4 regions of the Streptomyces sp. NBC_00727 genome follow, and region 1 is predicted to be linked to each of the others. Evidence: riboswitches for the same ligand, from Rfam matches in the RefSeq annotation. Region 1 holds a riboswitch; each other region holds the start of a gene.
What was found. A riboswitch is a leader RNA that binds a small molecule or an ion and turns the genes downstream of it on or off. The one in region 1 is predicted to bind cyclic di-AMP.

Region 1 (7,508 bases):
GCGCGCCGGGCTGCTCATGGAGACGCTCGGAAGAATCGGGTTCCAGAACGACCGGATCTATCCCCTGAGCGGCCGGATCGACAGTCTCTGCGGGGCGGTCTGCACCGGCATGGGACGGGGGAGCGGGAAAGCGCGCGGCTACCGCTGCAACCTCATTCACCGGCAAGTGCCCGCATACCTGGAGGCCGGCATCGATCCCCTTGTTCTCAAGGCCGGGCTCAAGGTGATGGAACAGGAGCTGGAGGAGTACAGAAGGCAGAAGGACGTCGCCGAACAATGGTTGCGGACACAAGCGGATCACCAGCGGCAGGCGACGAAACTTGCCGCCGTCGCGAGCAGTGCTCGCGAGTGCCTCGACAGCATGACACCGGACGAACGCAAGGAGCTGTGCGACTTCCTCGACGTCCGTGTCACACCCCGGGCGATGGGGAGGGCGGCCAGGTCGGGCATCAGGTGCGAGGTCAGGGAGTGGCATCACGAGACGGGGACTCTGGTGCCTCCCGACCCGACGGGTGAGGAGTGGGAGGCGGTTCTGGCGATGTTGCGCGGGTTCCTCCCGGAGAAGTCGAAGAAGCACTTCGTCTCGAAGTACGACATCCGCGTGCAGTTCTCCGGCATGCTCCACAGGTTGCGGAGCGGCTTGTCATGGGTCGAGATGCCGCTCACCTGGAGTCGGATCAACCCCATGAGGGAGCGCCGGCTCTTCTGGTGGAAGCGGGGGGCCCGGCCGGAGATCATGGCCGTTCTGGGGGCGGATTGCCGGGGTGTGGAGGCATACAGGCACTCGGTGCTGCCGAAGCTCACCGTCACCGTTCAACTGCGTGAGGGTCTGCCGGTACAAGGGCGTGGAGAAGCTCTTGATGCCCGGTCGGCGCTGTGATGCGGCAGGTGCGGCGCTTCTCCGTGGCTGTGGAGCGAGGCATGTGCGGGCCAATGAAAGTGACACTCTGTCAACTCTGTGACTTTCACGTGATCTGCGCTGCATCGACTTGTGACTCACGTTCGACTCCCGCTAGGTTCACCGTTCGACTCACCAGTCGCTTGTCAGTCACACGGAAGGCAACTCCCATGGGCTCCGCGAACGGCAGACACCGTCGCCCTCGTCAGGCACCCGCCATCGTCGTCGCCGCCGGCGTCACCGGCTCGGCCATCGCCATCCCGCTGCTCGGCGCGGCGGGCGCGCACGCGGCGGACGCGTCGACCTGGGACCGGGTGGCCGAGTGCGAGAGCGGCGGGACCTGGAGCGCCGACCTGGGCAACGGCTACTACGGCGGCCTCCAGTTCTCGCCCGAGCTGTGGAAGGCGTACGGCGGTGAGGCCTACGCCGAGCGCGCCGACCTCGCCAGCCGCTCGCAGCAGATCGCGGTGGCCGAGCGGGTCCTGGCCGCCAAGGGCCCGAAGGCGTGGCCCAGCTGTGCGGTGATCTCCGGGCTCGGCAAGAGCGCGGGCGCGGCGGACGTCGACCCGGGCGACGAGGACTCCGACGAGCCCGCCCGCAGCGCGGACTCGGGTCTGGACGCCGGGCTCGGCACCGACCCGGCGGACGACGCCTCGTCGGGTGCGACGGCCACCCCCTCGGACGAGGCGGCGGACGAGGCGGCCGGCGGTACGGCCACGGACGAGGACGCCGGCAAGAGCACCGGCAAGCACGCGGGCAGGAGCGCCGAGAAGGGCGGGGAGAAGGACGCGGACAAGGGCGCCGACGCCTCTCCCTCCGCCGACCCGTCCTCCACCCCGTCCACGGACCCCTCCGGCTCGGCCGACCCGTCCGCCGACCCTTCCACCGGCGCGTCGGACGGCGCGCGGGAGACGGGCGGCAAGCACCGGGGCGCCCCGGCCGCCGACGACACCACCGGGGCGGGCAGCGGCCGCGACACGGGCCGGCACGCCTCGCGGGGTGACGGCGAGGCACGCGACGGCGCGGCGCAGCCGGGTGGTGACACGTACACCGTCCGGCCGGGCGACAACCTGTCGGCCATCGCCGACGCGCAGGACCTGCCCGGCGGCTGGCCCGAGCTGTACGAGGCGAACAAGGCCGAGGTGGGCTCCGACCCGGACCTCATCCTGCCGGGCCAGAACCTCGACCTCGGCCTGTCCGACACGGCGGCCGACACCGCGGCCGACGCCCCGGCTGAGACCCCGGCCGACACTACGGGCGAGACCCCGGCTGACGCCCAGTGAGAAGCGCCGGCGAGCAGCTGAGAGCCTCCTGAGTTTTGGGTGGTTTAAGAGGCCCATGTCCCACTTTTGACCGAGTGAGACATGGGTCTCTTTGCGTGAACTGACGGCTCTTGTCCGGGAGGTCCCGCCGCATCCCTTCCGACCTGCGCAAATGAGGGTTCATCGGATGCTCTTACGGGATGATTATCCGGTATGTCCATCTTTGAATATGAGGGTTGGGTGTGATTACGGTCAGAACCGCTCGCACCGCGGGCCCCGTCGACCGTCACGCCGAATCCTGCCGTCGGTCGAAGGGAACAGACGCGAAAGCGCCGTAGGCAGGAGCGGGGGACCCAGGTAGGCGCTGGGCCGGATCGTCGGGAGACGCATCAGGACCGGCTAGGGGTGAAGTCGCGCCAGCAGCGCGGCCGGGCAACTCACTTGGCCCGAACCCGACAGCTCACCTCGCAGGCGTCGGTGAGGAGAAGACTCGATGCTGTTCAACCGCAAGGGCAACAAGCACCGCCGTCCGTCCAAGGCCGTCCGTGTCGCCACGCTCGCCGGTGTCGCCGGTGCCGCCGTCGCCGTCCCGCTGATGGGCGCCACCAACGCCTCCGCCGCCTCCGTCGCCACGTGGGACGCCGTCGCCCAGTGCGAGTCCGGCGGCAACTGGTCGATCAACACCGGCAACGGCTACTACGGCGGCCTGCAGTTCTCCCAGTCCAGCTGGGCCGCCGCCGGCGGTACGCAGTACGCGGCCCGCGCCGACCTGGCCACCAAGGCCCAGCAGATCGCCACCGCCGAGAAGCTCCTCGACATGCAGGGCCCGGGCGCCTGGGCCTGCGCCGGTGCCGGCAACCTGACCAACGACGGTGTCGACCCGGGCGTCGACACCGGCTCCGGCTCCGCGAAGCAGGAGGCCGCCCCCAAGCAGGAGGCCGCCCCGAAGAAGGACGAGCGCACCGAGGCCCCCGCCACCAACCGCTCGGACCGCTCGGACGCCCCGAAGAAGGCCGCGAAGAAGACGGTCACCACCCCCACCGGCCAGAAGGTCGCCAAGGGTGACGGCGAGTACAAGGTCGTGACCGGCGACTCGCTGAGCAAGATCGCCGCCGCGCACCACGTCAAGGGCGGCTGGGAGCAGCTGTTCAAGCTGAACAAGGACATCGTCCAGGACGCCGACCTGATCTACCCGGGTCAGCAGCTCCACCTGACGAAGTAGTCGCGGTTCCTCCTCACCGACTGCTCAGGCCGCCCCGGCCCGGCGCGCACCTCCCCCCGTGCGTGCCGGGCCGGGGCACGCCGCATCAGGGGTGCCGATACCCCTTGATCGTTCAACTGTTGTAGTTACTGGTCAGTAAATATTTGGCATTTCGCCCCGGTGTGCCCGTCCTCGGGTCCTTTTTCGTCCCAGGGGACGGGCGGTCGGCCGACGCAGACGGCCGGGCCGGTTAGGCTCTTGTCGCAAGGCCAAAGCGACCCTGCACAATCAGCGTCATATCCCAGAAGGAGATGCCTCGTGCCGTCCATCGACGTCGTCGTAGCCCGGGAAATCCTCGACTCCCGGGGCAACCCCACGGTCGAGGTCGAGGTCGGCCTCGACGACGGCAGCACCGGTCGTGCTGCTGTTCCGTCCGGCGCCTCCACCGGCGCGTTCGAGGCCATTGAGCTTCGCGACGGCGACCCCAACCGCTACCAGGGCAAGGGCGTCGAGAAGGCCGTCCTCGCCGTGATCGAGCAGATCGGCCCGGAGCTCGTCGGTTACGACGCCACCGAGCAGCGCCTCATCGACCAGGCGATGTTCGACCTGGACGCCACGGAGAACAAGGGCTCGCTCGGCGCCAACGCCATCCTCGGCGTCTCCCTCGCCGTCGCCCACGCCGCCTCCGAGGCCAGCGACCTCCCGCTCTTCCGCTACCTCGGCGGCCCGAACGCGCACCTGCTGCCCGTTCCGATGATGAACATCCTCAACGGCGGCTCGCACGCCGACTCCAACGTGGACATCCAGGAGTTCATGATCGCGCCGATCGGCGCCGAGTCGTTCTCCGAGGCCCTGCGCTGGGGCGCCGAGGTCTACCACACGCTGAAGAAGGTCCTGAAGACCAAGGGCCTGTCCACCGGCCTCGGCGACGAGGGCGGCTTCGCGCCGAACCTGGAGTCCAACCGCGCCGCCCTCGACCTCATCATCGAGGCCATCAAGGAGGCCGGCTACGCCCCGGGCAAGGACATCGCGCTCGCGCTCGACGTCGCCGCGTCCGAGTTCTACAAGGACGGCTCCTACGAGTTCGAGGGCAAGTCCCGCTCGGCCGCCGAGATGACCGAGTACTACGAGGAGCTCGTCTCCGCGTACCCGCTGGTCTCCATCGAGGACCCGCTGTACGAGGACGACTGGGCCGGCTGGAAGGTCATCACCGACAAGCTCGGCGCCAAGGTGCAGATCGTCGGCGACGACCTCTTCGTCACCAACCCGGAGCGCCTGGCCCGCGGCATCGAGGAGGGCTCCGCCAACGCCCTGCTCGTCAAGGTCAACCAGATCGGTTCGCTGACCGAGACCCTGGACGCCGTGGAGCTGGCCCAGCGCAACGGCTTCAAGTGCATGATGTCCCACCGTTCCGGTGAGACCGAGGACGTCACGATCGCCGACCTCGCGGTCGCCGTGAACTGCGGTCAGATCAAGACCGGTGCCCCGGCCCGCTCGGACCGCGTCGCCAAGTACAACCAGCTGCTGCGCATCGAGGAGATCCTCGACGACGCCGCGGTGTACGCGGGCCGCTCGGCGTTCCCGCGCTTCAAGGGCTGACGGCTCGTCGGGGCCGACGGCCCGTCGGGGCTGACGCCCCCTCGGGTACCCCCCGCCTCCCTCCGTCCCCGCGCTCGGTCCCGTACCGTGTGCGGGGACGGACGTGCGTGATGGGGAGGCGGGAACATGGCCGTGAAGGACCGGGACCGGTTCTCCACCGCGACCCGGCTGCGGCTGCTCGGTGAGCAGACCGCCGCCCGTGTCTACCGGTCCCAGAACCGCCGGCAGGCCCGCCGCTCCCGGCTCACCGGCCGGGCCGCCTTCCTGGCCCTGGTCGTCTGCTCGCTGGTCGTCGCCCTCGCGTACCCGATGCGTCAGTACGTGTCGCAGCGCGACGAGATCGCCGACCAGCGGCGGCTGGCGCGGGAGGCCGAGGCGCGCACCGAGGAGCTGCGGGACGAGAAGGCCCGGCTCCAGGACGACGCGTACATCAAGAGGCTGGCCCGCGAGCACCTGCACTACCTTCTTCCGGGGGAGACCGGCTTCACCGTGGTCGACCCCGACGCGGCCGAGGAGCGCAACGGGAAGCCGTCCGGCACGGACCGGCCGTGGCACTCCAACCTGTGGGACGGCGTCGACAGCGCCGACCGCGGCTGACGCCCGTCCCCACCTCCGTACCTCTGCAGAACCCGCGGTTCGAGCAGTCCGATCAGATCCCTAGGCAGGCATGGAAACGCCCCCTCCCCAGACCGAGTCCACCGTCCCCACCGAGGCGGACATCGCCGCGTTCCGGCAGCAGCTGGGCCGCCCGCCGCGCGGGCTGCGCGCCATCGCGCACCGCTGTCCGTGCGGCAACCCGGACGTGGTCGAGACGCAGCCCCGGCTGGAGGACGGCACGCCGTTCCCGACGACGTACTACCTGACGTGCCCGCGTGCCGCGTCCGCGATCGGCACGCTGGAGGCGAACGGGGTCATGAGGGAGATGACCGAGCGCCTGGGCCAGGACCCGGAGCTCGCGGCGGCCTACCGGGCGGCGCACGAGGACTACATCGCGCGGCGCGACGCCATCGAGGTCCTGGAGGGCTTCCCGAGCGCCGGCGGCATGCCGGACCGGGTGAAGTGCCTGCACGTGCTCGTCGGGCACTCGCTGGCGGCCGGCCCCGGGGTCAACCCGCTGGGCGACGAGGCGATCGCGATGCTTCCGGAGTGGTGGCGCAAGGGGCCGTGCGTGTCGCCGTGCGGCGAGCAGGGTACGGACGAGGGCTGAGGGGCGGCGACATGACGCGCGTGGCCGCCATCGACTGCGGTACCAACTCGATCCGTCTGCTGGTCGCGGACGCCGATCCCGTTACGGGGGAGCTCGTCGAGTTCGCCCGGCGGATGGAGATCGTCCGGCTGGGGCAGGGCGTCGACCGGACCGGCCGGCTCGCCCCGGAGGCGCTGGAGCGTACGTTCGCCGCCTGCCGGGACTACGCGGCGGTGATCGCGGAGCACGGCGCCGAGAAGGTCCGCTTCGTCGCCACCTCCGCCTCGCGGGACGCGGAGAACCGGGACGACTTCGTGCGCGGGGTGCGGGACATCCTGGGCGTCGAGCCCGAGGTGATCAGCGGGGACCAGGAGGCCGCGTTCTCGTTCGACGGGGCGACCAAGGAGCTGACCGGGCGCGACGACCTGGCGAAGCCGTACCTGGTCGTGGACATCGGCGGCGGCTCCACCGAGTTCGTGGTGGGCGACGACCGGGTGCGGGCCGCCCGGTCCGTGGACATCGGCTGCGTCCGGATGACCGAGCGCCACCTCGTACGCGACGGCGTCGTCAGCGACCCGCCCTCCCCCGGGGGGGCCGAGGCGATCCGTGCCGACGTGGCCGCCGCCCTGGACCTGGCCCAGGAGACCGTCCCGATCACCTCGGCGGCGACGCTCGTCGGCCTCGCGGGAACGGTCACCACGGTGGCCGCCATCGCGCTGGGCCTGGAGGAGTACGACTCCGCGGCGATCCACCACTCCCGCGTCTCCCTGGAGCAGGTCCGGGAGATCACCGCGCGCCTCCTGGCCTCGACCCATGCGGAGCGCGCGGCGATCGGCGCCATGCACCCGGGGCGGGTCGACGTGATCGCGTCCGGGGCGCTGATCCTGCAGGCCGTGATGGAGCGGACCGGGGCGCGCGAGGTCGTGGTGAGCGAACACGACATTCTGGATGGAATCGCCTGGTCCCTGGCCTGACGTCAGGCCGGGGCGGAGTGCTCATGCGTCATCCCGCCCGCACCTTTGAGTGGGCGGGATGTGCCTGGTGGAGCGGCTTTCCGGCTGACCTGACACCAACTTCGTGAACTTCTTCACAAGAGATTGGCCACCCTGGGCCCGACTTCTGCTCCGGAAGGGTCACGGCGGGGGTGAGCGGGGTCACTCGCGGAACGGACCGAAGTGTTCCGGGGGTGTCGCGGCGGTGGGGGCCGGGGAGGGGATCGCTCCGGGCCCGGGGCCCAAGGGCCAGCTCACAGGCGGTGAACAACGTTCACCGGCGTCACGGGGTTCCCGCCGCAGGTCATGACCTGGATCACGTGGGCGGCGAACTATAGCAGAGGGTGGCCACAACTTTGTGAAGGGGCTC
Region 2 (7,508 bases), 2.0 Mb from region 1:
GCCGAACATCACATGGCTCATCCGGTCCAGCTGGCCGCGCGCCGCCTCGTTCAGCACCGGGTGGTTGTAGCCGTGCACGGCGGACCACCACGACGACATCCCGTCGACCAGCTCGTGCTGCCCGTGAGCGGGTTCGGCGAGCCGCAGCCGGACCCCGGACGCGGACTCCACGACCAGCGGCTCCTGCCTGCCCGGCATCGGGCCGTACGGATGCCAGACGTGCGCCCGGTCCAAATCCCGGAGTACGGCGGGGGAGAGCGGCTCAGGCATTGGGAGCGAGGTCCGTGCCCGCGCCACGGCGGCGGACCGCCACCAGATCAGTACGGGCACCCGGCACCTGGGCTTCCGGCACCTCGGCGGTGGGAACGGCCTCCGCCTCCGGCGCCTCGCCGCAGGGCCCGCAGCCCTCCGCGTGCGAACCGCAGCTCTCCGGCTCCGAGGCGCAGCTGCCCGCGTGCGAGCCGCAGCCGGCCGCCGCGTCCGCGCGGTGCCGGGGGAGCGTCGTCGTACCCGCACCCTCCACCTCGAAACCGGCGTCCGCGATCATGTCCAGGTCCGCCTGGCCCGCCTGGCCCTCACTGGTCAGGTAGTCGCCCAGGAAGATCGAGTTGACCAGGTTGAGGGCGAGCGGCTGCATCGAGCGCAGATGGACCTCGCGCCCGCCCGCGAGCCGCACCTCCACGTCCGGGCAGACGAACCGCACCATCGCCAGGATGCGCAGACACCGCTGCGGCGTCAGGTTCCACTCCTTGGCGAGCGGCGTCCCCTCGAACGGGATCAGGAAGTTGACCGGCACCGAGTCCGGGTCCAGCTCGCGCAGCGAGAAGACCACGTCGACCAGATCGGCGTCGCTCTCGCCCATGCCCGCGATCAGCCCGGAGCACGCGGAGAGACCGGCCGCCTGCGCCTGGTGCACCGTGTCGACACGGTCGGCGTAGGTGTGGGTGGTCGTGATCTCCCCGTACGTCCCCTCGGACGTGTTGAGGTTGTGGTTGTACGCGTCGGCGCCCGCCGTGCGCAGCCGGTCGGCCTGCCCCTCGGACAGCAGACCGAGGCACGCGCACACCTCGACGCCCTCGTTCTCGTCCTTGATGGCCTCGATGGTCTTCGAGACCCGGTCGACGTCCCGGTCCGTCGGGCCCCGGCCGCTGGCCACCAGGCAGACGCGCTTGGCGCCGCCGGCCACCCCGGCGGCCGCCGCCTTCGACGCCTCCTCGGGCTTCAGCCAGGTGTACTTGAGGATCTCGGCCTTGGAGCCGAGCCGCTGCGAACAGTACGAGCAGTCCTCGGGGCAGAGCCCGGACTTCAGGTTCACCAGATAGTTGAGCTTCACCCGCCGCCCGAACCACTGACGGCGCACCTTGCCGGCCGCGGCCACCACGTCGAGCAGTTGGTCGTCCGGGGTCGCCAGTACGGCGAGCGCTTCTTCGCGGGTCGGCAGCTCGCGCCGCAGCCCCTTGTCCACCAGCGTGTTCAGGAGGTCCATGGCGACGATCCTGACGCACCGCACCGCCCGGAGCCAAGGAGGAACCGGACAACAGAGCTCACGGGGGGTGTGTGCATTGCCACACCGTGCCTTCGAGTGACCGCGGTTAGGGTCTGTGGGCTGCCTACAAGAGGGATCGCCCATGCCCGCCACCCCGTTCGACTGGATCGACGAAGAGGCACGCCGGCGCGCGGACGCGGGGCTCGTCCGCAGGCTGCGGCCCCGGGACGCCGACGCGGAGCCGCTGGACCTCGCGAGCAACGACTACCTCGGCCTGACCCGGCACCCCGAGGTGACCTCAGCCGCCGCCGACGCGGCGCGCCGCTGGGGCGGCGGGGCGACCGGCTCCCGTCTCGTCACGGGCTCGACCGCGCTTCACGCGGAACTCGAACGCGAACTCGCCGCGTTCTGCGGCTTCGAGGCCGCGCTCGTCCTCTCCTCCGGTTACGCCGCCAACCTCGCGGCCCTCACCGCTCTCACCGGGCGCGGCGCCCTCATCGCGTCGGACGCGGGCAACCACGCCTCCATCGTCGACGGCTGCCGGCTCTCCCGGGCCGAGACCGGCGTCGTCCCGCACGCCGACCCGGATGCCTTCCGCAAGACCCTGCGCGGGCACGACGGGCGGAAGCTGGCCGTCACCGACTCGGTGTTCTCCGTGGACGGCGACGCCGCGCCGCTGGGCGCACTGGCCGCCGTCTGCCGGGCGGAGAACGCGGCGCTCCTCGTGGACGACGCGCACGGGCTCGGCGTGCTGGGCGACGGCGGGCGCGGCGCGCTCGCCGCGGCGGGCCTCGCGGGCGACGAGGACGTGGTCGCCACGCTCACCCTCTCCAAGTCGCTGGGCAGCCAGGGCGGCGCGGTCCTCGGACCGGCCCGGGTCATCGAGCACCTGGTCAACACCGCCCGTACGTTCATCTTCGACACCGGACTCGCTCCGGCGGCCGCCGGCGCGGCCCTGGGCGCACTACGGCTGCTGCGCCGCGAACCGGAACGCGCGCTCAGGGCGCGTACGGTCGCCACCGCGCTGTACGAGGGGCTGACGGCGGCCGGGCTGACCGCGGTGCGGCCCGACGCGGCGGTCGTCTCGGTGCGGGCGCCCTCGCCCGAGGCCGCCGTCCGCTGGGCCGCCGACTGCCGTACGGCCGGGGTGGCGGTCGGCTGCTTCCGGCCGCCGTCCGTGCCCGACGGCATCTCCCGGCTGCGGCTCACCGCCCGCGGTGACCTGACGGACGAGCAGGTCGCGCGGGCGGTGGCGACGGTGCGGCAGACCGCGCCCCGGAACTGAGGCGCGGTCCGCGTCAGCGTTTCAGGCCGGAGACGAAGGACGTCCAGGCCGGGGCTGAGAACTCCAGGGGTGTCCTGGCCACATCCTTGGAGTCGCGCACGGCCAGCAGCCGTCCGCTCCCCAGCGGCGCGGTCTCCACGCAGTTGTTCATCCCTGTGCTGCGGCTGCTGCGCCGCCACCGTAAGGCGTACTGAGCGAGGCGATCGGGCATGACGCTTCCTCCGGGCGGTGGGGGGTCACCGATCGTCGCGGTCGATCGCGGCGATCAGGTCCAGCGTGTGCTCCGGCGACAGCGCGTGTGTCTGAAGGGTTCGGAAGGCCGAGCTGTACGCCGCAAGGTCTTCTTTCCGTTCCAGATAGAGGCTACTCGTCAAGTGGTCAAGAACGACCACGTCAAGGTCGGAAGCGGTCGGAAAGGAGAAGATAACGAAAGGGCTGGTGAGGCTCACATACCCGCCGACCGAGAACGGGAGTAACTGGAGTTGCACGTGGGGCAGTTGTGCCACCCGTGCGAGATGGCGCAGCTGCTCGCGCATCACCCTTCGGCCACCGACCTCCCGACGCACCACCGCCTCGTCGAGCACGGCGCTCAGCCGCAGCGGCGGATCGCTCCGCAGCACCCCCTGCCGGGTCAGCCGCACCTCGACCAGCGAGTCCAGCTGACCGGACGGCAGCCCGTCGAGGGAGGCCCGGGTCACCGCACGGGCGTAGTCGGCCGTCTGCAACAGGCCCGGCACCACGGAGGTCTCCAGCGTGCGGGCGGTGCGCGCCTGTGACTCCAGGCTGATGAAGTCGCGGTACTGCGGCGGGATGAGACCCCGGTACGCGTGCCACCAGCCGGCCCCGCCGCCGCCCGCCGAACCGGCGAGCGCGCCCAGGACCTCGCGCAGCTTCGGATCGTCCATCCCGTACGCGTCCAGCAGCCGGTTCACGTCATCCGGCCGCACCCCGCTGACACCTGTCTCGATCCTGCTCACCTTCGACTGGTGCCAGCCGAGCAGTCCCGCGGCCTCCCGGCTCGTGAGCCCCGACGCCTGGCGCAGGCTCCGCAGCTCCTCGCCGAGCTTGCGGCGCCGCACCGCTGGGCCGTGCTGCATCTGATGGCTCCCTCCACTGGCTGCCGAGGGGACAGTGTGGCGCCCGAGCGGGGCCGGGCGGGGAGAGTTCACCGGTTTGAGCGACAGATATATGCATATCTTGGTGGATCGCCGCCGCGGGGGGCAGCATCGGTGGCAATCTGGCGCGAAGCACAACCGGACCGCTCGGCGGGCCGGTACCGGGTGGGAAAGGGACGGCTCGCCATGGCAGACCATCAGGAAGCACGTGTCACTCTGCCGAGCGAGCCGGTCTCGGTCTCCGCGGCCCGGAAGTACGTCGCCCGGGTGCTGGCGGAGTGGGGCCTGCCCGACGACACGGAGACCGCCGACACCGTGCGCCTCATCATCTCGGAGCTGGCCACCAACGCCGTCCTGCACACCTTCGGGCAGTCGCCCACCTTCACGGTCGACCTGCGTCTCGAACGGGAGGAGCAGCTGCGCCTCGGCGTGACGGACAGTCATCCCCGCAGGCCCCAGCGGCTGCCCGCCGCCGTCCAGCAGGACAACGGGCGTGGCATGGTCATCATCCGCTCACTGGCCAAGGAGTACGGCGGCCGGCTGACCGTCACACCCACCGCCGACGGCGGCAAGACCGTCTGGGTGGCACTTCCGTGGCAGGTCCCCCTCCAGCCCTGAGGCCGGCCGGGCCCGCGTCAGCTCACCCGGCCGTACAGGACGCTCCTGGTCCAGATCTTCTCCAGGCGGACCACGGCGCCGGTCTTCGGCGAGTGCCAGATCTTCCCGCTGCCGGCGTAGATGCCGACGTGGTAGACACTGCTCCCGGAATGGAAGAAGACCAGGTCACCTCGTTGCCGCTTGGACGCCGAGATGTGCCTGGTCCTGTTGTACTGCTGCTGGGCCGTCCGGGGGAGTTTCTTGCCGGCCCTCTTGAACGAGTAGAGCGTCAGCCCGGAACAGTCGAAGCTGCTGGGCCCGGTGGCGCCCCATCGATAGGGCGCCCCCTTCTTCGACGCCGCGATCTTCAGCGCCTTCATCGCATGGCCGGCGGCATGCGCCTCGGTCGCGGCACCGGGGACGAACAGCGTGCCGCCGACGGCGGCGAGAGTCATGGCCGAGGCCGTCGTGGCCCGGGCGAGCAGAGACGGGACATGAACCTGCGCACTCATGCGCAACCCTTCGTCAGCCGCCTGTGAAGGATGACCTGTCGGGTTCGGGCTGGCGAAGTTGCCCGGCCGCGCACGGCGGCTTCACCCCGAGGGACAGCCGGACATCCGGCGGTCCCGTAGTGCTCGGGTCCTCCACTCCTGCCGATCCACTCCTGTCGACCAGGCATCCGGACGGCGGCAGGACTCGGCGTCCGCCCGGACCGCCCCGCCGCGGCGGCGGGGGCTTGTCGTCCCAGGGATCTTGACTCACCTCGTGCCGGATTTCCGAGGTGAAACGGCCATAAGTGAAGACCGTCACGGATGGTCCGTTCAGGTGGACACGGGCCGTCCGACCGCCCCGGCCCGCCCCCGGAGTCCTGCCGGTACCAGCGGTGTCGCGAGGGAATCCGCCCCACGCGCATCAGGAAAAGGCAAATCGGACCGTCGCTCGTGAGAGGGAACGCCTACGCCGAACGAGCGAGGAAATCCGGTGCGTCCGTCGGGCGTGTCATGACCGGGCGCGTCAACTCGGGGGATCCGGCGGGAGGGTGACCCGCCCCGCCCGCCGCTCCCCGTCCAGCGCCCGGAGCGCCCGGGTCAACGTGGTGCTGTGGATGCGGGTTTCACCGCGCCGGTGCATCACCGCCAGGGCGTCCCGCAGGGCCGCCGCGTGCGAGGCGAGCGCCTGGGCCGCCCGCAGCGCCGTGTGCGTGTCGTCGCCGCGGGCCGGGTTGATCCGGCCCACCTGGTCGACGACGTGCAGATAGAGGTCGATGAACTCGCTCTCGGCCCGGGTCAGCGCGGGCAGCGGTGGGAACTCCGGCGGCTGCACCACGGGTTCACCGCACGGAGCGCGGCGGCACCGGGACGCGGCTCCGCACGACGTGGTCGACGATCCCGTGGGCCAGGGCTCCCTCCGCGTCCAGGACGAGGTCGCGCTCGGTGTCCTCGGCGATCTGCTCGGCGGAACGGCCCGGGTGCAAAGGAGGAGGCGGCGGAGCAGGAGCACGTGATCAGCTCGGTCTCCTCGATCGGCTCCACCGCGTCCGCTGCCGGCGAACGGCAGCGTTTCGGCATCGCCGCCGAGCACCGCGGGCACCACGGCCGGGATGACTGAACCTCCGTACTCGGCGAAGCGCCCCCGTCCGTCGGGACGGGGGCGCTTCGCGTTGCTGTGCGGGCGTGCGCGGATCAGCCGGCGAGTGCGGGCTCCCGAGCGGCCGTGGTCGGTGCGCTGTCCGGCGCGGCGGTCCCGCGGCGGCCGCCGATGAGGACGGCGGCCAGTCCGAGCACCGCCCACACGCCGAGCGTCAGGGCCGCGCCGCCCGCCGCGGCGCCGTCGAAGAAGGAGACCGACCGCAGCAGCGACCCGCTCGCCCCCGGCGGCAGCAGCTGGCCGATCGTGCCGATGGGCCGGGGGAGCAGCTCGGGCGCGCTGGTCACCCCGGAGAACGAGTTGCCCAGGAGCACCATGAGCAGGGCGCCGAGGCCGATGCCGGGAGTCCCGATCAGGGCGGCGAGCCCCGCGACCGGCGCGCCGATGGCGAGCACGGTCAGGGCGATGGCCCCGGCCTCGCTCCACCAGTCGCCGGTGAGGGCGCCGAGCCAGCTGTCCGTGACCGCGGTGGCCAGGAGCCCCACCGCGACGGCCACGCCCAGCAGCGCGGCCCCGGCCCGTGCGCCCCGCAGCCGGAGCAGGGTCACGGCCGCACCCGCGGCGACCCCGGCGATGGCCAGCGGCAAGATGCTCGAACTGAGCACCGCGCCCCTGGGGTCGGCGGCGGGGGCGGCCACCACGTCCGTGACCGGTACGGCCGTGCCGACCGGGGCCCCGGCGCTCACGGCCTCGTGCAGCAGCTGGGCGACCACGGGGCCGGCCGCGCTCGCCGTCAGCAGTGCGGGGCCCTTCTCGGAGACGACGACCGCGCCATACACGGTACGGTCCTCGATCGCGTCCCGGGCCGCGGCCCCGGAGTCGTAGCGGTGGATCTCGAAGGCGCCGTCGCGCTCCTCGAACCGCTGCTGGAGGCGGTCCGCGGCCGGTGCGGACCCGGCGATCCCGATGGGCAGGTCGCGCGGGGCCGTTCGGGCGGCGGGCCACGCGAAGGCCCACAGGGCGAGGGTCACCACCACCGGCACCAGCAGGACGACCCCCACCATGCGGCGGTTCGGGGTGAGGGACATGGGTCATGCCTCGATTCAAAGAGAATGATCGTTCGTTTTATGACTCTGCCACTGTCGCGCCGCTGCCGCTTCCTTGTCAAGAATGAATGTTCGTTTTAACTTGGGTGCATGGCCCGTGTATCCCAGGAGCACCTCGACGCCCGCCGCCGGCAGATTCTCGACGGCGCCGCGCGCTGCTTCGCCCGCGACGGCTTCCACGGCACCTCGATGCAGGACGTGCTGGGGGAGGTCGGCCTGTCGGCGGGTGCGGTCTACCGCTACTTCGGCGGCAAGGAGGACCTGATCGCGGCCATCGCCACCGAGGCCGTCGAAGGAGTGCGCCGGGCCTTCGAGGGGGCGGCGCGCGACAC
Region 3 (7,508 bases), 3.8 Mb from region 1:
GGCCCGGTCCACCGTCGCTGAGACGATTCCGCCGCCGGGGCCCTCCCGGCAGCCAGAGAGGCCAGTCATGTCCGATTCCGAGAACTACGACCCGCTCACCCCGGCCCCGCGCCCCGGCGCCGACACCCACGAGAAGAAGATGCCGCGCGGACTCGTCATCCGGCTCTTCGCCTACCTCGTGGCCGGGCACGTCATCGCCGCGTTCCTCTACCTGCTCTTCGCGGTCGGCATGCACAACCAGTAGGCGGCGCCGGCTCAGCTCTCGTCGAGGAGCCGTTCGCGCAGCCGCTCCCGGGTGGCGGGCGCCAGCTTCAGCCCGTCGGCGAGGTAGCGGTCGGTGTCGCCCCAGGTCTCGTCGATGGCGGCGAAGGCCGCGGCGAGGTAGTCGGGCTGGGCGCCGAAGAGCGGGTTCAGCAGCTCCAGCACCTCCGGGGACATCCCGGCCGGCGAGGTGTCGCTGCGCCGGATGCGGTAGCGGCGGTGCGCGTCGTTCGACTTCAGGTAGTCGGCCTCGATGGTCTCCCGCCCGACGCCGACCGCCAGCAGCGTCACCGCGATGGAGAGCCCCGCCCGGTCCTTGCCCGCCGCGCAGTGCATCAGCGCCGGCACGCTGTCCTCGGCCAGGGCGTGCAGCACCCGGCTGTGCTCGGCGGTGCGCTCCAGGATGATCGCGCGGTACGAGGCGACCATGCGGCCGGTGCCCTTGCCGCCGGCCAGGATCGAGCGCAGCTCCGCCATGTTGCCGTCGCGCACCATCCGCCAGAACTCCGCCCCGTCCGCCGGGTCGCTGAGCGGGATGCTCACGTTCCGGACGCCGGGCAGCTCCACATCCAGGCCGTCCAGCTTGTGGTCCGCAGCGTTGCGGAAGTCGAAGACGGTGTGCAGACCGAGCCCGCCGAGGAACGCCGCGTCCTCGGCCGTGGCGTGCGCCAGGTGGCCGCTGCGGTAGAGCCTGCCGTGCCGGACCCGGCGGCCGTCGGTGGTGGGCAGACCGCCCACGTCCCGGAAGTTGCGGACGCCGGTGAGTACGGGCTCCGTCGGCGGGGTCTGCGGCAGCTGCTGCGTCACGGTCACTCCTGGAGGCTCTGCCCCGGCGCGTGTCGCCGTCGGGCCCACGCCCGCGACGATACGACATCGGTTCGTAGGCCAGGCATCTCGGTCGCCGGGGCCGTTTTCCGCGCACGCGCCGTTGCCCCCGGTGCGTGGACGGTCGATGATGTGCGGACCGGTGTGAATCTGTGAGTACGCGGACGGGGGCGCGCGATGATCGAGGCCGGCGACCGGATCTGGCTGCTGACGGGGGCGAACGGGAGCTACGCCCTGCGTCTCACCGACCGGCACGAGTTGCTGCATCTCCACTGGGGCCCGCGTATCTCCCTGGCCGCCGCCCAGGCCCTGGCCGAGGCGCCCGCGCCGCCCGACCGGGGCTTCGAGTCCCCGCTCGACGGCCGCGAGGAGTACCCCGTCGAGGGCGGCCCCCGGTTCGTCCGCCCCGCCCTGTCGGTGCGCACCGACGAGGTGCGCGGGACCGCGTGGGTGTTCGCGGGCCACGCGGTGGACGGCGACGAGCTGCGGCTCTCCTTCGACGACCCGGTCCACCGGCTCGTGATCATCCTGCACTACCGGATGCGGGACGACTCCGACGTGATCGAGCGCTGGACCACCCTCACCCACGCCGGGCCCGACGGCCCGCCCGTCGAGGTGCTCCGCGCCGATGCCGCGGCCTGGACGCTGCCCGCCCGCGACCGCTGGCGGCTCAGCCGGCTGCACGGCCGCTGGGCGGCGGAGACCCAGCTGGAGCGCACGGAGCTCGCGTACGGGGAACACCTGCTCTCCAGCCGGCGCGGCCACACCGGCCACCAGGGCCTGCCCTGGGTCGCCCTCGACGCGGACGGCGCCGCGACCGAGGAGAGCGGCGAGGTCTACGGCTGCGCGCTCGGCTGGTCCGGCTCCTGGCGCATCGCCGTACAGCGGCTGCCCGACGGGCTCGTACAGATCACCGGCGGCGCCGGCCACGACGAGTCCGGGCTGCTGCGGCTGGCGCCGGGGGAGTCGTACACCGGCCCCGTCTTCGCCGGGCTGTGGAGCGCGGGCGGTTTCGGCGGGGCGAGCCGCGCCTGGCACGCCTGGCAGCTCGCCCATGTGATCCCGGACGCCTCCGAGCCGCGCCCGGTGCTCTACAACTCCTGGGAGGCCACCGGCTTCGACATCGCGGAGGACCAGCAGCGGGCGCTGGCCGAACGCGCCGCCGCGATGGGCGTCGAGCTGTTCGTCGTGGACGACGCCTGGTTCGGGCAGCGGGTGAGCGACCGGGCCGGGCTCGGCGACTGGACGCCGAACCCGCAGCGCTTCCCCGACGGGCTCGGCCCGCTCGCGCGCCATGTGCACGGGCTCGGCATGCGGTTCGGGATCTGGGTCGAACCCGAGATGGTCAACCCCGACAGCGATCTCTACCGCGCCCACCCCGACTGGGTGCAGCACTTCCCCGGCCGGGAACGCACGGAATTCCGCAATCAGCTGGTCCTCAACCTGGCCCGCCCCGATGTGCGGGCCCATCTGTGGGAGAGCCTGGACGCGCTGCTGTCCGGGACGCCGGTCGACTATGTGAAATGGGACTTCAACCGCTGCTTCTCGGACGCCGGCTGGCCCGGCGCCGACTACCCGCAGCGACTGTGGACCGAGCACGTGGACGGCCTCTACGCGCTGATCGACCGGCTGCGCGCCGCCCACCCCGGCGTCGCCTTCGAGTCCTGCTCGGGCGGCGGCGGGCGCATCGACCTCGGCATCCTCTCCCGTACGGACCAGGTCTGGACGTCCGACAACACCGACCCGCTGGACCGCCTCGCCATCCAGCACGGCTTCGGGCAGCTCCACCCGGCGCGCGTCATGGCGGCCTGGGTCACCGACAGCCCGAACGTCCAGCTCAACGGCCGCCGCTCCTCCCTGCGCTTCCGGTTCGTCAGCGCCATGGCCGGGGTGCTCGGGATCGGCGGGGACCTCACCGAGTGGAGCGCGGCCGAGCTGGACGAGGCGCGCGGGTGGGTGGAGCTGTACAAGGAGATCCGCCCCGTCGTGCAGCTGGGCGAGCTGTACCGGCTGCGCGCACCGGGGTCCGGCCTGAGCGCCGTGCAGTACGTGCGGGGCGCGGACACCGTCGTCCTGATGTGGCTCCACGCCCAGCGGTACGGGGAGCAGCCGCCGGCCCTTCGGCTGCGCGGACTCGACCCGGAGGCGACGTACACCTGCCTGGACACGGGGGCGGTGCACCACGGTTCGGTGCTGCTGCACCACGGGCTGCCCAGCGGGCTGCGCGGCGACCTGGACGCACGAGTGGTGCGGCTGCGCCGCGGACGATGACCATGACATGTCCGTATTGCGGCGTTATGTCGAACTCGCCCCGGTTGTAAGGGAGATGATCACCCGCTCGTGAGCGGGATCATATCCGTGACGGTGTGTGGTGACGCCCCGGCGGGGTAGGCCGTGCGCCGCGCGGAAAGCCAAGATCCGTAATCCACGGAGTGTGACCGGAATTCCGCGCCGCAATTCAGGTGCGGAATCCGATGCGGAACGCATGGCTTGTTTCCGCCGTCCCGGCTCGCTTACGTTCCATGCCATCCGGATGGAACGCCCAATCCTGCCGCCGTCCGGAATTCGCATCCACTCACCGTGTGGCAGGAGCGGGGGAACCAGGTAAGCCGCCGACCGGGACGACCGGACGGCTAGGGGTGAAGCCGCGCCAGGCGCGGCCGGGCATCTCCAGCCCGAACCCGACAGCTCACCTCGCAGGCGCCGGAGAGGAAATTCTTCATGCCCAATTCGGGTAAGCACCGCCGTCCCAAGTCCAGCACCATCGCCCGCGGCGTCGTCGCCGCGAGCGCCGGCGGAGCCGTCATCGCGCTTCCGCTGCTCGGCGCCACCGGTGCCCACGCCGCGGAGCAGTCCGCCCCGGCCGCCTCGAAGTCGGTCGCCGCGCACACCACCCCGGCCAAGCCCGCGAAGAGCACCGGCACCACCACCTACTCCGTGGTCTCCGGCGACTACCTGTCGAAGATCGCGGCCCAGCACCACCTCAAGGGCGGCTGGCACAAGCTGTACCAGGACAACCGCGAGGTCGTCGGCGAGAACCCGAGCCTGATCTTCCCGGGCATGAAGCTGACCCTCGGCGCCAAGGCGGCCCCCGCCGCCGCCACCCCGTCCAAGGCACCGGCCGAGACGGCGGAGAAGACCGAGACGAAGGCCGCGCCCAAGGCCGAGACCAGGACCGAGACCAAGGTCGAGACGAAGACCGAGGCCAAGACCGAGACCGAGGCCCCGGCCACCCAGGACAACGCCTCCGGTTACGTCCACCCGGTCCCGGGCAACCACACCACCGCCTACCGCGCCTCCGGTGCCAACTGGTCCAGCGGCAGCCACACCGGCATCGACTTCCCCGTCGCCACCGGCACCAGCGTGAAGGCCATCACCTCCGGCACCGTCGTCACCGCCGGCTGGGGCGGCGCCTACGGCAACCAGGTCGTCATCCAGCACGCCGACGGCCACTACTCCCAGTACGGCCACATGTCCTCGCTCTCCGTCTCGGCGGGCCAGACCGTGACCGCGGGCCAGCAGGTCGGCCTCTCCGGCGCCACCGGCAACGCCACCGGCCCGCACCTCCACTTCGAGGTCCGCACCGGCCCGGAGTACGGCTCGGACATCGACCCGATCGCCTACCTGGCGTCGCACGGGATCAACGTCTGATCCAGGCGGTACCGACCCGTGATCCGGGTCACTGAACGGCAAGAGGGACGGCGCACCGCGGTGCGCCGTCCCTCTGCTTATTCCCCCTTTACCGAAAACTGACCGGGTGCTTTATCTCACCACCCGTCAACCCCTTATTACGGTCGCGTAGGTCACATTCCGGGGTGCAGGATAAGCGCTTGTGGCAGACGATTCGAACAACATCCAACAGGGCGTCATCGACCGACAGGGCGCCATCGGGTCGTACGCGGCGATTGGCGACAGCTTCACCGAGGGAGTCGGCGACCCCGGCCCGGACGGAACATTCGTCGGCTGGGCCGACCGGCTCGCGGTACTCCTCGCGGACCGGCTCCCGGAGCCCGGCATTCCGGCGGACGCCGAGGGCTCACCCGTTTCCGCGCACGGAAACTTCCGGTACGCCAATCTCGCCGTACGAGGACGCCTCCTCGACCAGATAGTCGAGGAGCAGGTGCCCCGCGCCAAGGAACTCGCCCCCGGTCTGGTGAGCTTCTGCGCCGGCGGCAACGACATCATCCGGCCGGGCACCGACCCCGACGACGTGGCCGAACGCTTCGAGCGGGCGGTCGCCGACCTCACGCGGTCGGTCGGCACCGTCATGGTCACCACCGGCTTCGACACCCGTGGCGTCCCCGTGCTGCGCCATCTGCGCGGCAAGATCGCCACCTACACCGCCCACGTCCGGGCCATCGCCGACCGCTACGACTGCCCGGTCCTCGACCTGTGGTCGCTGCGCTCCGTGCAGGACCGGCGCGCCTGGGACGGCGACCGGCTGCACCTGTCGCCCGAGGGACACACCCGGGTCGCGCTGCGCGCCGCCCAGGTCCTCGGCCTCGACGTGCCGGCCGACCCGGACCAGCCGTGGCCGCCGCAGCCCCCGCGCGGCGCGCTGGAGATCCGCCGCGACGACATCCACTGGGCGCGCGAATACCTGGTGCCATGGATCGGACGGCGGCTGCGCGGCGAATCCTCCGGGGACCACGTCGAGCCCAAGCGGCCCGACCTGCTGCCGCTCTGACGGACCCGCTGTCCTCAGTCGCCCCGCGACCGCGTCGCGGCGACCGGGGACAGCGGCAGCGCCGCCGGAATGCGCTCCAGCACCCCGCCCGCGAACACGTCGTACAGCGGCAGCGTCTCCAGGTGCACATAGCCGATGTGGCAGTCGCACACGGCGAGCGGACACGCCCGCGGCACCAGCGCCCGGCGGTAGCTCCCGTCGTACAGATTGCCGAGCTCCGCCCGGACGAAGTGGCAGCGGCGCACCGTGCCCTCCCCGTCCACCGAGATCACCGACTCACCGGTCCGGCAGGGCAGCCCCGCCGAGCGGTGCGGATGACGGCTGTACGGGAACAGCGGGTCGATCGCCGTCCACCGCTCCGCCTCCTCGTCCGTATAGGTGTGCCCCTCGGCCGCGTTGACCCAGAGGTAGACCTCGTCCGCGAGCGCCGCGCGCAGCCGCCGCGCCTCGTCGAGATGGGCGTCGAGGCCCACGACACCCACGCTGTGCCGGACCCCGAGGCCCTTCAGCTCCGCGCACCTGCCGACGAAACGCTCGTACGGCGTCTGCCCCGGGTGGTACGTGCACCACAGCGCGATCCGCTCGCGGGCCGCCTCCGGGGCCTCGGCCAGCCACCGCGTACGGCCGCTCAGATTCGTCTGGATCGCGACCCGGCGTACGTGCGGGAGGCCCGCCAGCTCCACGATCGCCCGGCGGTACCAGGAGCGCACCAGGCCCTCGCCCCACGGCGTGAACAGCACCGAGATCCGGTCACCGGTCTGCGCCGCCGCCCACGCGGTGAACCGTTCGAGCGCCGCCCGGTCCGCCCGCAATTGTTCCGGGGTGTCGCGCCGCTTGGCGAACGGGCAGTACGGGCAGTCGTAGTCGCAGGAGGCGAGCGGTCCCCGGTAGAGAATGGTCAGGTCCACGGGTGACTCACTTCAGCTCGTACGCGGCCATCGCGGCCCGTACGGCGGGGGAGAAGAGCTCCGGGCCCAGCGCGTCGGAGTACGCCAGCCCCTCCGGCGACAGCCGCAGCAGCTCCTCGGCCGGGGCCCCGCCGTCGAGCCACCCCCGGGCCTCGAACCGGGCCAGCTCCTCCGGGAAGTCCTCGTACGGCGAGGTCCCGAACCGCTCGCGGTACCCGTCCAGGGCCATGCCCTCGGCCTGGAGCACCGACTGGAGGAGATGGCGGCGGCGCGCCTCGTCCCCGTCGGTGTACCGCCCGACCACGGCGCGGGAGAAGTCCTCGGTGGCCGTGTAGGCGTCGATGATGCCCCGCACCTCGCTCATCCGCACCGCGTAGTCGAACGAGTAGTGCAGCCGCGAGGTGTAGGAACGGGCGCCGCAGCCCAGGCCGATCATGCCGTCCGTCTGACAGGCGTAGTCGTCGGGCCCCTCAGCGCGCGGGGCGCCGGCGCGCCGGAACATCCGCATCGACACCTGCTCGTAGCCGTGCGCCAGGAGATGGTCGCGACCGGCCCGGTACAGGCGCAGGCGCTGCTCGTCCCACGCCGCGTCGGCCTCGCGGGCGGAGAGCCTGCCGAGCGCGGTCAGCGGGCGCACGTACAGCGGGTACAGATACAGCTCCTCCGGCCGCCAGCGCAGGGCCGCGTCCAGGGAGGTGCGCCAGGTCCGCTCGGTCTGGCCGGCTATGCCGTAGATCAGGTCGATGTTGAGCACGGGTATGGCGGTGTCCCGTATCAGGCCGAGAGCCCGGTCGACGTCGGCGGCGTGCTGCGGGCGGACCGCCGCG
Region 4 (7,508 bases), 2.8 Mb from region 1:
CGGGGATGCGACCGATGCGGGGGGCGTTCTGGGGGACGCCGGGGGCCTCGGGGGTGCCGTCCGGGGCAGAGGTGCCGTCCGCGCCGACGGGCTGTGCGGCGCCGGACGGCGGGGCTGTGGTCGGCACGTGCGTTCGGAACGCGCCGTTCGTAGCGGGGAACGTCGGTGTCGGAGCAGCAGCGTTCGTGGCGGCGGACGGCTTGGGCGCCCGGGCGCCGGACGGCTTGGGCGCCGGGGCGCCGGTGTACGGGGCGCCGGTGTCCGGGGCGCCGGTGTACGGGGCGCTCGGCGACGCGGCGGGCGCCCCCGTCGCACCGGCCGCCGTCGTCCCCTGCGCCGCCGCGAAGGGCTGCGTGGCCGGGCGCTGCTGGGACACCGTGCTGGTGGCGGCGGACAACGCCTCCGCCAGGCCGCCGATCTCCACGTGCACCACGGCGACCGGCTTGGCCGGTCCGGCGGCGGCCGCCGTGTGCAGGGCGGTGGCCAGGACCTCGCCGTCGCCCGGTTCCGCCTCGCCGTTCTCGCCCACCCAGGGGATCGCCGTGACGATCACGGCGTCGCATCCCCCGTCCGCCAGGGCGGCCGACAGCGCGTCCCGGAAGTCCTGCGGGGTCGCGGACGTGGTGAGGTCGATGGGCGGGCGCGGCCGCAGCCCCTCGGCCAGGCAGACGTCGTACGTGAGGAGCCCGAGGGATTCGGAGTTGCCGAGGATCGCGACGCGTCCGCCCGCGGGAAGCGGCTGGTCGGCGAGGAGCAGTCCGGCGTCGACCATCTCCGTGACCGTGTCGACGCGGATGACGCCCGCCTGCCGCATCAGCGCGGAGACGGTCGAGTCGGGGATGCGGCTGATGGGTACGGCGTGGCCGGGCGGGGTGGAGCCGCTGTGCCGGGCGCCCTTGACCACGACCACGGGCTTCACGGCGGCGGTGCGGCGGGCGAGCCGGGTGAACTTGCGGGGGTTGCCCAGCGACTCCAGGTAGAGCAGGGCGACGTCGGTGTCCGGGTCGTCGTGCCAGTACTGGAGGAAGTCGTTGCCGGAGATGTCGGCGCGGTTGCCGGCCGAGATGAAGGTGGAGAGGCCCGCGCCGCGCCGGTAGAGGCCGGAGAGCAGGGCGATGCCGATGGCGCCGGACTGGGTGAACAGACCGATGCGGCCGGAGGCGGGCCGTTCCGGGGCGAGCGAGGCGTTGAGCCGGACCTCCTCGGAGTTGTTGATGATGCCGAAGGCGTTGGGCCCGATGATCCGCATGCCGTACGAGCGGGCTTGGCGGACCAGTTCGCGCTGGCGCTCGCGGCCCTCGGCGCCCCACTCGGCGTAACCGGCGGAGAGGACGACCAGCCCCTGGACGCCGTGTTCGCCGCAGTCCGCGACGGCCTCCGGGACCCGGTCGGCGGGGACAGCCACGACCGCGAGGTCGACCGGCTCGCCGATCTCGCCCAGGGAGCGGTGCGCGGGGGCCCCGTCGATGGTGTCCTGGCCGGCTTCGAGGGCGCTGTTCACCGCGTGGACACGGCCGGTGAAGCCCGCGCCGAGGAGGTTGCGCAGGACGGTGCGGCCGACGCCGCCGGGGTTGCGGCCGGCTCCGATGACGGCGACGGAGCCGGGGGCGAGCAGCCGCTGCACGGACTTGGCCTCGGCGCGCTGTTCACGGGCGCGCTGGACGGCGAGGGACTCGGCGGTGGGTTCGAGGTCCAGGGTGAGGTGGACGGAGCCGTCCTCGAAGCTGCGCCGCTGGGTGTAGCCCGCGTCCCGGAACACCTTGATCATCTTGGTGTTGGCGGGCAGCACCTCGGCGGCGAAGCGCCGGATGCCGCGCTCGCGGGCGACGGCCGCGATGTGTTCGAGCAGGGTGGAGGCCACGCCCCGGCCCTGGTGGGCGTCCTGGACGAGGAAGGCGACCTCGGCCTCGTCCGCGGGGGCCGAGGCGGGGCGGCCGGTCGCGTCGATCCGGTCGTAGCGGACGGTGGCGATGAACTCGCCGCCCACCGTGACGGCCAGGCCCACCCTGTCGACGTAGTCGTGATGGGTGAAGCGGCGGACGTCCTTGGCGGAGAGCCGGGGGTAGGGCGCGAAGAAGCGGTAGTACTTCGACTCGTCGGAAACCTGCTCGTAGAAGCTGACGAGGCGCTCGGCATCGTCCGTGGTGATCGGCCTGATCCGCGCGGTGCCGCCGTCGCGGAGCACCACGTCCGCCTCCCAGTGATCGGGGTAGGCGTGATGCGGACTCTGCTCCGGAGAGGGCTGCATGGGCCAAGCCTACGGCCGTCGCACCGGTCGCGGGGGCGCCGGGGCGGGGGCAGTCTGGGGTGTCCGGACGACCGTGGGCACGGGCCTAGGGAGGGCCCGCGGGTCGGCCCCGGAGCATCGCGCACCACATGAGACACTGGTCTAGACAACCATTGATTCGTGAAGGGCAGAACCATGGCTGAGCGCCGCGTAAACGTCGGTTGGGCCGAGGGCCTGCACGCCCGCCCCGCTTCCATCTTCGTCCGTGCCGCTACGGCCTCCGGCGTTCCCGTCACCATCGCCAAGGCGGACGGCAACCCGGTGAACGCGGCCTCCATGCTCGCGGTGCTCGGCCTCGGCGCCCAGGGTGGCGAGGAGATCGTGCTCGCGTCCGAGGCGGACAACGCCGAGGCCGCGCTGGACCGTCTGGCCAAGCTGGTCGCCGAGGGTCTGGAAGAGCTCCCGGAGACCGTCTGAGCCCGAGCGGTCACAACCGCCGGAATTCTCGCGGCAAAGCCGCGGCCCCCTGCATGGGGCGCCGCGGCTTTTGCGTATGTGCGCCGACGCGACGACCGGACCGAATAACCCGCGACGCTTTTACGGTTTTTACGCGGGCCCTTATTTATTTGTACGCGACCTTTGTTAATTCCGGCCGCTCGCGGTGTTTACGGCACGTTGCGAAGTCCTCACGCGGCCGGCCCGGGGCACGGTGGCGGAGGTGGGCCGGGCGGCGCGGCGCAGCCGGTGCGCGGCGCCCTGGCGTTCGGCGAGCTGCATGGCCAGGGCCCTCGCCCGCTCTGCGTCGCCGCGCGCCACGGCGTCCACGAGCGCCCCGTGCTCCGCCCACGCCTCGACCGGGCGGGCCGGCTGGTCGACCGCGTACATCCAGGCGATCTTGTGGCGCAGCTGGGTGAGCAGGGCGATGAGGCCGGGGCTGCCCGAGGCCTGGGCCAGCGTCTCGTGGAACCAGCCGGCGAGGGAGCGCAGGTCCTCGCCCTCGCCCCGGCGGGCCCGCTCCTGGCCGAGCCGGACCAGGCCGCGCAACACCTTGAGGTGGGCCTCCGTCCGGCGCTGGGCCGCGCGGGCGGCGCTCAGCGGTTCCAGCAGCTTGCGGACCTCCAGGAGATCGGCGGCCTCCTGCTCCGACGGCTCGGCGACGCAGGCCCCGGCGTGTCTCCGGGTGACGACGAAGCCCTCGGACTCCAGGGTGCGCAGCGCTTCCCGTACCGGGACGCGGGAGACCCCGTAACGCCGTGCGAGCACCTCCTCGGTGAGCCGGCTGCCGCGTTCGAAAACACCGGAAACGATGTCGTCACGGATTGCCGTGCATACCGAATGCGCCGGAACACGCATGTCCGAACCTCCGTCTCAATCCCCGCGAACAGCGGCCGATCGACACCTCTGCCATGACTCTATTGCAATGCGCTCGCATTTCCGATGCCGGGCGAGAATTCATGAATATCTTTTGGTTACGGCCGAGCGGGGCGGGCTGGGCGGTACGGGTACGGCGAAGGCCCCGGCGGGATGCCGGGGCCTTCGCCGGGGAGCCTGCGAACGGTCAGACGGTGACGCCGTGGGCGCGCAGGTAGGCGACCGGGTCCATGTCGGAGCCGTAGGAGGGCGTGGTCCGGGCCTCGAAGTGGAGGTGCGGGCCGGTGGAGTTCCCGGTGGAGCCGGAGAGTCCGATCTGGCGGCCGGCCGCGACCTCTTGGCCGACGGAGACGCCGATCGACGAGAGGTGGCCGTACTGGGTGTACGTGCCGTCCGTCATCCGGAGCACGATGTTGTTGCCGTACGCCCCGCCCCAGCCCGCCTCGACGACCGTACCGGCGCCGACGGCGACGACGGAGCTGCCGGAGGCGGCGTGGAAGTCGATGCCGGAGTGGCTGCCGGACGACCAGAGCGAGCCGCTGGACTTGTAGCCGGTGGTCACGTACGAGCCGGCGACGGGGAGCCCGTAGGTGCCGCCCAGAGCGGTGCGGGTGATGGAGCGGCCGGCGCGTCCGGAGGCCTCGCGTGCGGCCTGGGCCTTCGCCTTGGCCGCCGCCTTGACCTTCGCCGCCTTGGCGGCGGCCTGCTTCTTCGCGGTCTCGGCCTTCTTCACGGCCTTCGCCTTGGCGGCCGCCTTCTTCTCGGCGGCGTCGGCGAGGTGCTGCTGCGCGGCGGCCTGGGCCTCGATCCGGTCGGCGAGGGTCTTCTCGATGGTGAGGATCTGGGAGAGCCCGGTCTCGGTGGCGGCGGGGGCCGTTCCCGCGTCGGCGGCGAGGGCCGGTGAGGCCAGCGATCCGACGACGCCGGTGGTGGCGAGGGTCGCGATGCCGACGGCCTTGGCGCCGGTACGCGTCAGACGGCTCGGGGCACGGTGCTTCCCGGTGGCACGGGTGAACGCCATGGGGTGGCTGGTCCTTTCCTTCCTTCTCGCCTACCGGGTTAGCTGACGGGTTCGGAGCAGGAAGGTCTCCTACGGACGCCTCGCCCCGGGGGGCGCCGGCATCCGATTCACCCCAGGGACTGCGTGGGTCCCCGGCTCCCCGGGCTCGCGCCGGACGGGGACTCGGCGATGGCTGCCCGGTACGTCACGGATGCGGCGTACGAGTGGCGGACAGCGGACCCGACGCTAAGCGGCCGGACTTCCCGTCACCAAACGGGCACGGGGTTTTGTAGCGCATCCCACAGGGCGAATCATCATATAGCGCTCAAATCAGCCACATAGAGGGCAAACGGGTCCAGTCATGCGGGGAGGCTCCGGCGCAACCACGCGCCGGAGCCTCCCCGTTGCCCGTCCGAGGGGCGAAGTGACCGGTCAGCCGGTGACGACCGACACCTCACCGATCCCGAGGGCCCGGACCGGCTCCTCGATGCGGGAGGCGTCGCCGACCAGGACCGTGACCAGCCGGTCCACCGGGAAGGCGTTGACCGCGGCCGCGGTCGCCTCCACCGTGCCGGTCTCGGCGAGGCGGGCGTACAGCGTCGCCTGATAGTCGTCCGGAAGGTGCTGCTCCACCTGGTCGGCGAGGGTGCCCGCGACGGAGGCGGCCGTCTCGAACTTCAGCGGCGCCACCCCCACGAGGTTCTGCACGGCCGTCTCGCGCTCGGCGTCCGTCAGGCCCTCGGCGGCCAGCGTCCGCAGGACCTTCCAGAGGTCGTCCAGGGCCGGGCCGGTGGACTCGGTGTCCACGGAGCCGCTGATGGCCAGCATCGCGGCGCCCGTCGCGCCCGAGGCGGAGTCCGCGGCGCTGGAGCGGAGCACCTGGGCGAAGGCCCGCACGCCGTAGGTGTAGCCCTTCTCCTCGCGCAGGACCCGGTCGAGCCGGGAGGTGAGCGTGCCGCCCAGGCAGTAGGTCCCGAGGACCTGGGCCGGCCACACGCTGTCGTGGCGGTCGGCGCCGATGCGGCCGATCAGCAGCTGGGTCTGCACCGCACCCGGGCGGTTCACGATGATCACGCGGCCGGTGTCGTCGGCCGTGATCGGCGGGGCGGGGCGGGGCTCGGCGGTGTTCCCGGACCAGTCACCGAGGGTCTCGGCGAGCAGGGCGTCCAGGTCGATGCCGGTGAGGTCGCCGACGACCACGGCGGTCGCGGCGGACGGGCGGATGTGCGCATCGTAGAAGGCGCGCACGGCCGCGGTGTCGATGCGCTCGATGGTCTTCTCGGTGCCCAGGCGCGGGCGCGACATGCGGGCCGTGGCCGGGAACAGCTCCTTGGAGAGCTGCTTTGCCGCGCGGCGGGCCGGGTTGGCCTGCTCGTGCGGGATCTCGTCCAGCCGGTTGCGCACCAGCCGCTCGATCTCGCTGTCCGCGAAGGCCGGTGCCCGCAGCGCCTCGGCGACCAGGCCGAGCGCCTTGGCCAGCCGGGAGGCCGGGACCTCCAGGGACACCCGGACGCCGGGGTGGTCGGCATGGGCGTCGAGGGTCGCGCCGCACCGCTCCAGCTCGGCGGCGAACTCCTCGGCACTCTGCTTGTCGGTGCCCTCGGACAGGGCGCGGGACATGATCGTGGCCACGCCGTCCAGGCCCTCGGGCTCGGCGTCCAGCGGGGCGTCGATGAAGATCTCCACAGCGATGACCTGCTGGCCGGGGCGGTGGCAGCGCAGCACGGTCAGCCCGTTGGGCAGAGAGCCGCGCTCGGGCGCGGGGAAGGCCCAGGGGCGCGCCACGCCGGGAGCGGGCTGGGGGTGGTACTGCATCGAAACTTCAGTCGCGGCAGCGTCGGTCACTGGTCCGCCCCTTCGTGCGCGTCGGTGTCGGTGGCGGCCTCGGCCTCTTCGGCGGGCTCGACCGGTTCGTAGACCAGGACCGCCCGGTTGTCGGGCCGCAGCTGGGCCCGCGCGGCCGCCTTGACCTCCTCGGCGGTGATGTCGAGGACCCGGTTCACGGCGGTCAGCGCGAGCTGGGGATCGCCGAACAGCACCGCGTACCTGCACAGTTCGTCGGCGCGGCCCGAGACCGTGCCGAGCCGGTCGAGCCACTCACGCTCCAACTGGGCCTGGGCGCGCTCCATCTCCTCGGGCGTAGGGCCTTCCTCGGCGAACCGGGCCAGCTCCTCGTCGACCGCGGTCTCGATCTCGGCCACCTCGACGCCGCCCGACGTCTTGACGTCCAGCCAGCCCAGGGAGGGCGCGCCGGCGAGCCGGAGCAGTCCGAACCCGGCAGCCACCGCCGTACGGTCGCGCCGGACCAGGCGGTTGTGCAGGCGGGAGGACTCGCCGCCGCCCAGCACGGTCAGGGCGAGGTCCGCCGCGTCGCACTCGCGGGTGCCGTCGTGGGGCAGCCGGTAAGCGGCCATCAGGGCGCGTGCCGGCACCTCCTCGCGGACCTCCTCGCGCAGCTGGCCGCCCATGATCGGGGGCAGCGCGCCGTCGCGCGGCGGCTGCTTGCCGTCGTGGGAGGGGATGGAGCCGAAGTACTTCTCGATCCAGGCGAGGGTCTGCTCGGGGTCGATGTCGCCGACGACCGACAAGACGGCGTTGTTCGGCGCGTAGTACGTACGGAAGAAGGCGCGGGCGTCCTCGAGGGTCGCCGCGTCCAGGTCGGCCATGGAACCGATCGGGGTGTGGTGGTACGGGTGGTCTTCGGGGTAGGAGAGAGCGGTCAGCCGCTCGAACGCGGTGCCGTACGGGACGTTGTCGTAGCGCTGGCGGCGCTCGTTCTTGACGACGTCGCGCTGGTTCTCCATGGACTCCTCGTCGAGCGCGGCGAGCAGCGAGCCCATCCGGTCGGCCTCGAGCCACAGGGCCAGCTCCAGCTGGTGCGTGGGCATCGTCTCGAAGTAGTTGGTCCGC

Region 2: linked by a shared signal. The riboswitch ahead of OG242_RS03005 (C40 family peptidase) and the one ahead of OG242_RS11955 (transglycosylase family protein) in region 1 are both predicted to bind cyclic di-AMP.
Region 3: linked by a shared signal. The riboswitch ahead of OG242_RS29220 (peptidoglycan DD-metalloendopeptidase family protein) and the one ahead of OG242_RS11955 (transglycosylase family protein) in region 1 are both predicted to bind cyclic di-AMP.
Region 4: linked by a shared signal. The riboswitch ahead of OG242_RS25045 (M23 family metallopeptidase) and the one ahead of OG242_RS11955 (transglycosylase family protein) in region 1 are both predicted to bind cyclic di-AMP.

The regions. Positions count from the first base shown of each region.
Region 1 covers NZ_CP108981.1:2,681,099-2,688,606, reverse strand. Annotated here, with positions in the region: gene OG242_RS11965 (hypothetical protein) at 1-880, shown strand, start outside; gene OG242_RS11960 (transglycosylase family protein) at 1,069-2,181, shown strand; cyclic di-AMP (ydaO/yuaA leader) riboswitch at 2,481-2,649, shown strand; gene OG242_RS11955 (transglycosylase family protein) at 2,654-3,382, shown strand; gene eno (phosphopyruvate hydratase) at 3,680-4,960, shown strand; gene OG242_RS11945 (septum formation initiator family protein) at 5,087-5,557, shown strand; gene OG242_RS11940 (DUF501 domain-containing protein) at 5,628-6,167, shown strand; gene OG242_RS11935 (exopolyphosphatase) at 6,179-7,120, shown strand.
Region 2 covers NZ_CP108981.1:699,532-707,039, reverse strand. Annotated here, with positions in the region: gene OG242_RS03035 (adenosylmethionine--8-amino-7-oxononanoate transaminase) at 1-270, opposite strand, end outside; gene bioB (biotin synthase BioB) at 263-1,486, opposite strand; gene OG242_RS03025 (8-amino-7-oxononanoate synthase) at 1,629-2,771, shown strand; gene OG242_RS03020 (DUF397 domain-containing protein) at 2,785-2,982, opposite strand; gene OG242_RS03015 (helix-turn-helix domain-containing protein) at 3,008-3,868, opposite strand; gene OG242_RS03010 (ATP-binding protein) at 4,073-4,504, shown strand; gene OG242_RS03005 (C40 family peptidase) at 4,522-4,995, opposite strand; cyclic di-AMP (ydaO/yuaA leader) riboswitch at 4,999-5,195, opposite strand; gene OG242_RS03000 (hypothetical protein) at 5,498-5,806, opposite strand; gene OG242_RS02995 (ATP-dependent Clp protease proteolytic subunit) at 5,814-5,957, opposite strand; partial or broken gene OG242_RS02990 (prevent-host-death protein) at 5,957-6,091, shown strand; gene OG242_RS02985 (ABC transporter permease) at 6,166-7,158, opposite strand; gene OG242_RS02980 (TetR/AcrR family transcriptional regulator) at 7,267-7,508, shown strand, end outside.
Region 3 covers NZ_CP108981.1:6,471,871-6,479,378, forward strand. Annotated here, with positions in the region: gene OG242_RS29200 (helix-turn-helix domain-containing protein) at 1-21, shown strand, start outside; gene OG242_RS29205 (DUF6126 family protein) at 68-244, shown strand; gene OG242_RS29210 (tyrosine-protein phosphatase) at 256-1,068, opposite strand; gene OG242_RS29215 (alpha-galactosidase) at 1,264-3,357, shown strand; cyclic di-AMP (ydaO/yuaA leader) riboswitch at 3,649-3,804, shown strand; gene OG242_RS29220 (peptidoglycan DD-metalloendopeptidase family protein) at 3,808-4,737, shown strand; gene OG242_RS29225 (SGNH/GDSL hydrolase family protein) at 4,919-5,773, shown strand; gene OG242_RS29230 (STM4011 family radical SAM protein) at 5,788-6,681, opposite strand; gene OG242_RS29235 (STM4012 family radical SAM protein) at 6,689-7,508, opposite strand, start outside.
Region 4 covers NZ_CP108981.1:5,515,527-5,523,034, reverse strand. Annotated here, with positions in the region: gene OG242_RS25060 (GNAT family N-acetyltransferase) at 1-2,248, opposite strand, end outside; gene OG242_RS25055 (HPr family phosphocarrier protein) at 2,423-2,704, shown strand; gene OG242_RS25050 (GntR family transcriptional regulator) at 2,870-3,580, opposite strand; gene OG242_RS25045 (M23 family metallopeptidase) at 3,786-4,619, opposite strand; cyclic di-AMP (ydaO/yuaA leader) riboswitch at 4,633-4,797, opposite strand; gene OG242_RS25040 (M16 family metallopeptidase) at 5,031-6,413, opposite strand; gene OG242_RS25035 (M16 family metallopeptidase) at 6,440-7,508, opposite strand, start outside.